Regions from separate parts of the Alteromonas sp. ABD4_190 genome, predicted to be linked through region 1. Evidence: predicted binding sites of a transcription regulator. Region 1 holds the regulator's gene; each other region holds the start of a gene.

Region 1 (2,276 bases):
TTAACTACTAATGTTTTTTCAGTTTTTCCTTATGCTTGATTACCTGCCGGTCGAGTTTATCAACCATGCTGTCAATCGCCGCATACATGTCGGTATTTTCTGAGGATGCGAATACTTCAGCGCCACTTAAATGAACAGTCGCTTCAGCTTTTTGATTTAATTTTTCAACGTTCAGGATGACATGCACATTAGAAATGTGATCAAAGTGACGTTCAAGTTTGCTGAACTTCGTATCGACATAATTACGCAAAGAGTCGGTGATTTCGACATGATGACCAGTAAGGTTGATTTGCATATTTCGTCTTCCTTATATTATTAAGCCCGTTTAGATAAGGCTTTTGCGTTGGTTCGACGGCGGGATCGATAACGATTCCCGGTATTTTGCTATTGTTCGCCGAGCGACTTTTATGCCTTGCTCGGCCAACAATGAAGCAATCTTGCTATCACTTAGCGGCTTGCTAGGATTTTCCGCAGCCACTAACTTCTTGATCAATGCACGAATCGCTGTAGATGAACACTCACCACCTGACTCGGTTGCTACGTGGCTTGAGAAGAAATACTTCAATTCAAAGATGCCACGGGGCGTATGCATATACTTCTGTGTTGTCACACGCGAAATAGTCGATTCGTGCATATCTACCATTTCTGCGACATCATTTAGCACCATTGGTTTCATCATTTCCGGGCCGTGCTCAAAAAAGCCCATTTGCTGCTGCACAATGCAATTTGCAACCTTCATCAAGGTATCGTTGCGAGATTCAAGGCTCTTTATGAACCACTTAGCCTCTTGCATGTGTGAGCGGATGAATTGTGAATCGCTACTATTCTTGGCACGGCGACTCATTGCTGCGTACGTTTGATTTACGCTTAATTTAGGCAGACTGTCGGGGTTCAGCTCAACCACCCAACGGCCATTTTTCTTGGTTACTGAGACATCAGGAATAACGTACTCAGGCTCTTTAGTAACTAAAGCACTACCTGGGCGAGGATTCAAGGTTTGGAGTAAACGCATTGCTTCGCGCAGCTGATCTTCTTTCAATCGGCTCTTACGCATTAGCGTGCGGTAGTCTTTACTGCTCAGTAAGTCTGAATATTCCTCAATAAGCTGCTTCGCTTCAGCAAGCCACGGTGTGTCTTCTGAAAACTGGCGCAATTGCACCATAAGACACTCTTGAGGTGTACGAGACCCTGAACCAATGGGGTCGAACATTTGAATGCGCTTAAGCACACATTCTATTTCGTCCATTTCGATAGGCTCTTCTAAGTCATCGTCATTAACAGCATCTAAGATATCGTCAAGGGTAACGGTTAAATAACCTGATTCGTCAATCGAATCGATGATGGCTGTAGCGATAGCGCGGTCAGTATCTGAAAAATGAGTGAGGCGCATTTGCCAAAGAAGATGTTCTTGGATGTCTTCAGTGGTTTCGCCTTGGAAGATTTGTTCATCATCGTTAGATGGGCCAGGTGCAGGCGCGGAAGAAGCCGAATAATACTCATCCCAGGTACTGTCGATAGGTAGCTCATCGGGAAGATCATTCTTCTCCAGTGCATCTCCCGCTTCTAGCGTATCGCTCGATGCAGAAGCTGTCGCTTCAGCAGCACTATCGTCACTATCGACATTGTTCTTTTCTACTTGTGGCTCGTCGTTACCTTCCTCCACTTCTAAAAGCGGGTTAGAGTCGAGCGCTTCTTGAATCTCTTGCTGAAGATCAAGCGTAGAAAGCTGCAGCAGCTTAATGGCCTGCTGTAGCTGAGGTGTCATGGTAAGTTGTTGGCTAAATTTTAGCTGTAAAGATGGTTTCATCTACGTCTTATTTAAATGCTCTAAATTAAATATACCAGAGCGAAACTGAAAAATGACAATTCGGTTACACTAACTATAGCCTGAATTGTTCGCCTAGGTATACGTCCCTTACTTTTTGATTACTTAAAACCTGTTCCGCAGTTCCTTGCGCAATAAGCTCGCCATGACTCACAATGTACGCTTTTTCGCAAACGTCCAATGTTTCGCGTACGTTATGGTCCGTGATAAGGATACCAATACCCCTATCTCGCAGATGCTGTATTATCTTCTTTATATCATTAACTGATATTGGATCAACACCGGCAAATGGTTCGTCTAACAAAATAAATTGTGGTTTTGCTGCCAGAGCTCGGGCAATCTCTACGCGACGCCGCTCTCCCCCGGACAAACTCATCCCCGTACTATTACGTATATGGTTGATATTAAATTCATCAAGTAGGGCGTCTGCTTCTTCTTCTTGCTGTTGTGA
Region 2 (2,276 bases), 1.8 Mb from region 1:
AGTTGGAATTTCAGCCGCTTCTTCTGCAGGTAGATCGTACAAGTCTTTATCCATAGCATCGCCAGGGTGGATCTTGTTTTTGATACCGTCAAGGCCAGCCATTAGCATTGCAGAGAATGCAAGGTAAGGGTTAGCTGTTGGGTCAGGGAAACGTACTTCAATACGACGCGCTTTATCGCTAGTTACGTGTGGAATACGAATTGATGCAGAACGGTTACGCGCAGAGTATGCAAGCATTACCGGCGCTTCGAAGCCAGGAACTAGACGCTTGTAAGAGTTTGTAGAAGCGTTGGCGAAGGCGTTGATTGCACGCGCGTGCTTAATGATACCACCGATGTAGTAAAGTGCTTCTTCAGAAAGACCAGCGTATTTGTCACCTGCGAAGATGTTCACGCCGTCTTTAGAGATAGACTGGTGACAATGCATACCAGAACCGTTATCGCCAACAAGTGGCTTAGGCATAAAGGTAGCAGTTTGGCCGTATGCGTGTGCAACGTTGTGTACCACATACTTGTAAACTTGAATTTCGTCAGCTTTCTTAACTAATGTGTTGAATTCACAAGCGATCTCGTTTTGACCCGCTGTCGCTACTTCGTGGTGGTGAGCCTCAATGACAAGACCCATTTCTTCCATAACCATACACATAGCAGCACGAATGTCGTGAGCAGAATCTACCGGAGGTACTGGGAAGTAGCCGCCTTTAACGCCTGGGCGGTGACCCATGTTGCCACCTTCAAATTCTTCACCTGAGTTCCACTTTGCTTCTGAAGAGTCGATCTTGTAGAACGAGCCTGCCATATCTGTGTGGAAACGCACATCGTCAAAAAGGAAGAACTCTGGTTCTGGACCGAAGAAGCATGTGTCGCCGATACCTGTAGATTTCAAGTACTCTTCTGCGCGACGTGCAACAGAACGTGGGTCACGCTCGTAACCTTCCATTGTTGAAGGCTCAACAATGTCACAGCGGATGTTTACTTGTGTTTCTTCTGCGAAAGGGTCTACAACGCAGCTGTCTGCGTCTGGAAGAAGAACCATATCTGATTCGTTGATGCCTTTCCAACCAGCAATTGAAGAACCGTCGAACATTTTACCTTCTTCGAAGAATTCTTCATCAACAACACTTGCAGGAATTGATACGTGTTGTTCTTTACCTTTAGTGTCGGTAAAACGTAAATCTACAAACTTCGCTTCACTTTCTTTAATCAGTTCTAATGCCTTATCTACTGACATCGTGTCCTCCAGGTTTAATGTAAAAATGCGGAATGATCAGCTTCACTCCAACAGTGGCAAAAGTGAAAGCGATTATCATGCCATTTACAAGCAAGCCGAATTTTGCGGCATGGACAGGCATCTATCACTTCCATTTGAATAGCATTGCACTAATAAAGTGCACTGGCGCTCCATAGTGGTGCTTAATTGTTACTTTTATGTCATTTAGCCTAGATCACTTTCTATCACACCACCACCGTCTCTGCTCAATTCGGTGCAATTAATATGTTTATTTTTTAAACTGAAGAGTTAATTCCAATAAAAGTGACATAGGATCAAAAAAAGGTGCGCAAACGTCGAGGTTTTTCTGTACAATCCGCGCAAATTTCTCTATCTGCATTTTTTTGCAACAAATCTAATGCAGACTTATTCGATTCCCGAATTAAGTTGGCATCGATTTACACAGGCTCTATATAAGCATGAATACCACTGATATTAGTAAATTGCGTAACATCGCAATCATCGCCCACGTTGACCACGGTAAAACCACCCTGGTAGACAAACTGTTACAGCAGTCTGGCACCCTTGAATCTCGAGGCGAGCAAGAAGAGCGCGTAATGGACTCGAACGACATCGAGAAAGAACGTGGCATTACCATCCTAGCTAAGAACACAGCGATTAACTGGAACGACTACCGAATCAACATCGTAGATACTCCTGGACACGCTGACTTCGGTGGTGAAGTAGAACGTGTAATGTCAATGGCTGACTCTGTACTTCTACTTGTAGATGCACAAGAAGGCCCAATGCCACAAACGCGTTTCGTTACGCAAAAAGCATTTGCCCAAGGCCTTAAGCCAATTGTTGTTATCAATAAAATCGACAAGCCTGGCGCACGCCCTGATTGGGTAATGGATCAAGTATTCGACCTTTTCGATAACTTAGGCGCAACTGACGAGCAGCTTGACTTCCAAGTAGTTTACGCTTCTGCACTAAATGGCTGGGCATCACACGATGCAGACGCGCCTCAAGAAGACATGACTGCGCTATTTGAAACTATCGTTGAG
Region 3 (2,276 bases), 1.0 Mb from region 1:
CCAACCTAACGTCGATTTAACGCTTGGCCAGATTCAACCTGTCGAATCTAGCAGTATCGATTTAAATGTTACCGGCAGAGTGCTGATTGTCGATGACTTAAGAGAAATTCGGCGCCTTACCGGCCACCTTGTAAGTCAGTCTCAGGCAGATATTAGTTACGCGGAAAACGGTGTTAAGGCACTGGAAGCTGTATTACAGGCCGATGAACACAATCAACCATTTGACCTCGTTCTCATGGATATTCACATGCCTGTGATGAATGGCATTGAAGCGTTACACGCTATTCGTCGCCATGGTAAAGATATTCCCGTTATTGCGGTCACCGCAGCCAGTCGTAAAGGATTAAGAGAGTCGCTAATACGCGAAGGTTTTAATGACGTTATAGGTAAACCAATAGACCGCTTTGCACTAGCTCAACTTCTCTCACAATATCTTCCTCCTGGCGATCACGTCACTTTTACCAATGTAGAAGCACAAGTTGCTGACATGCCCTTACGAAAACCTTACGCGCCAGAAGAAAACATGCCTTCAAGCGACGGAGTTGAACCCTATACGAATACAGAGTTAGCAACAGAAAACACGTCTCAGAAAAAAGAAGACAGTACCTCTACTTGCAAGCGTATTTTAGTGATTGAAGACGATGAAGATGCTGCAGAACTATTGCAGCTATTTTTGGTGCACCTAGGCCATGAAGTTACCACAGAGCATTGCGGCTTAGATGCACTTAGCACCGCACAAGGCGGCAACTTTGATCACATATTAATGGATTTAACGCTACCCGATTACAGTGGTTATGACCTAGCTGGTGAACTCAAAGATAAATTGCCAGATGCAACGCTTACCATCGTTAGCGGGCATGAAGCGGATGAAGACATGATGGAATCGATTGGAATAGATAGTGCTTTACTTAAACCCGTTTCAAAAGATGACCTCGCATCTGTTGTGGATGGAAGCTAGGCTTTTGTTTTAACAACTTTGAAAATATTACAGGGGTTTGCAAGGATAACGCGTTTCTCTTGCAAACCTTTCACCCCCAAAATAGCAAGAAACGCTATCCAACTGTAAATAAAAGGTTTTTTAATTGGTACACACGTTGCAACTGTTATTGTGAACCCAAAATATTAAGGAGAGTATTATGGCTACACAAGCTTCAGCTAAATCACAAACCGTTAAAACTAACAGCACTAACGGTGTGGCTGAACCAAGTCACCCAGTAACGGATCAACTAAAAGACACTCTTCACGCATCAGTTGACAAATTAGCGGATAGTGCTGGCGTTGCGGAAGAAAACATTCGTCGCACAGCCTCATCGTCTGCAGAAAACATGTCAGAAAGAAAGCGTTTAGCAGAGCAGAAATGGCAGGCATCAAAAGTACGTAAGTACGCAATTGAGAATCCTATTCAAACTGCAGGTATCGCTTTTGCAGCAGGCATGCTAGTAACATCGCTTCTACGTAAGAAGTAAAATTATGAAAGTGCCAGATTTTCAAAAAGCACGTTATACATCGTGCCATGAAAATCCATTTCGCCTGACGCCGCCTTCGGCGCAGGCGAAGTTTCATGAAAACGCTACAGGAGAAAGTACACCCAAAGAAACGCCACCTGACGAGCAGTCAACCCAGCAACAATACCCCGATCCGTCTTTCTCCGATGTATTCAACGCATTTAAAGAAGCATTCTCTCAGAGAAAAGAACAAGGCTTTGCATTTCTTGAGCTTACTAATAGTGAACTCATGCTTGTCAAAAAGAGTTTTTTCGTTACTGTTTTTGCATGCCTCGCAGCATTTGCGGTTGGTACAGTTTGTTGGCTTATTTTAAATATTGCTATAGGCGCTATACTTCACAATGTTGGCGTGCACTACGTTGTGGTACCACTTGTGTTATTAGCACTTAATAGTCTTGCGGCGTTCGGTTTCTTTAAGCTTGCCCAGAATGCGTTCAACTATCTAAGTTTAAGCAGATTAATTCAAACATGGCGTAGGGTCTTTGGGTAAGGCATAGATTTAAAGGCGCATTAACCCTTTTGGTTAAGTTCATTTGATCAAATCCATGGACAGTGCCCTGTCAACAATAATGAGGTGAGTACTATGAACATCTTTTTGAAAGCGAATATAAAAGATATTGCGCAAAAGGAACATGCCTATTTTTCTCAAAAACATCACGCAGATGTTGCACTTACACAAGCAAAAAGGCAATGTTCGTTAATGATGGGTAAGCCAGAGACCTTACTTGGCATAGCTTCTGTTGGCGCATATAAAGGTGCAGTAGACGCTAA

What was found. Region 1 encodes sigma-54, which starts transcription at its own class of promoters, with help from an activator protein. Its sites were predicted from a motif close to GTTGGCACGNNNNTNGNNT; they were not measured.
Region 2: a site for sigma-54 is predicted at 1,297-1,315, ahead of glnA (glutamate--ammonia ligase). Genes of this name have one in related genera too.
Region 3: a site for sigma-54 is predicted at 1,082-1,100, ahead of ACXAFM_RS01285 (DUF883 domain-containing protein). Genes of this name have one in related genera too.

What each region holds. Positions count from the first base shown of each region.
Region 1 is NZ_JBSWWN010000001.1:1,290,061-1,292,336, reverse strand. It holds gene hpf (ribosome hibernation promoting factor) at 8-295, opposite strand; gene ACXAFM_RS05675 (RNA polymerase factor sigma-54) at 326-1,807, opposite strand; gene lptB (LPS export ABC transporter ATP-binding protein) at 1,881-2,276, opposite strand, start outside.
Region 2 is NZ_JBSWWN010000001.1:3,050,312-3,052,587, forward strand. It holds gene glnA (glutamate--ammonia ligase) at 1-1,230, opposite strand, end outside; gene typA (translational GTPase TypA) at 1,689-2,276, shown strand, end outside.
Region 3 is NZ_JBSWWN010000001.1:268,248-270,523, forward strand. It holds gene ACXAFM_RS01280 (response regulator) at 1-958, shown strand, start outside; gene ACXAFM_RS01285 (DUF883 domain-containing protein) at 1,137-1,466, shown strand; gene ACXAFM_RS01290 (hypothetical protein) at 1,471-1,995, shown strand; gene ACXAFM_RS01295 (hypothetical protein) at 2,089-2,276, shown strand, end outside.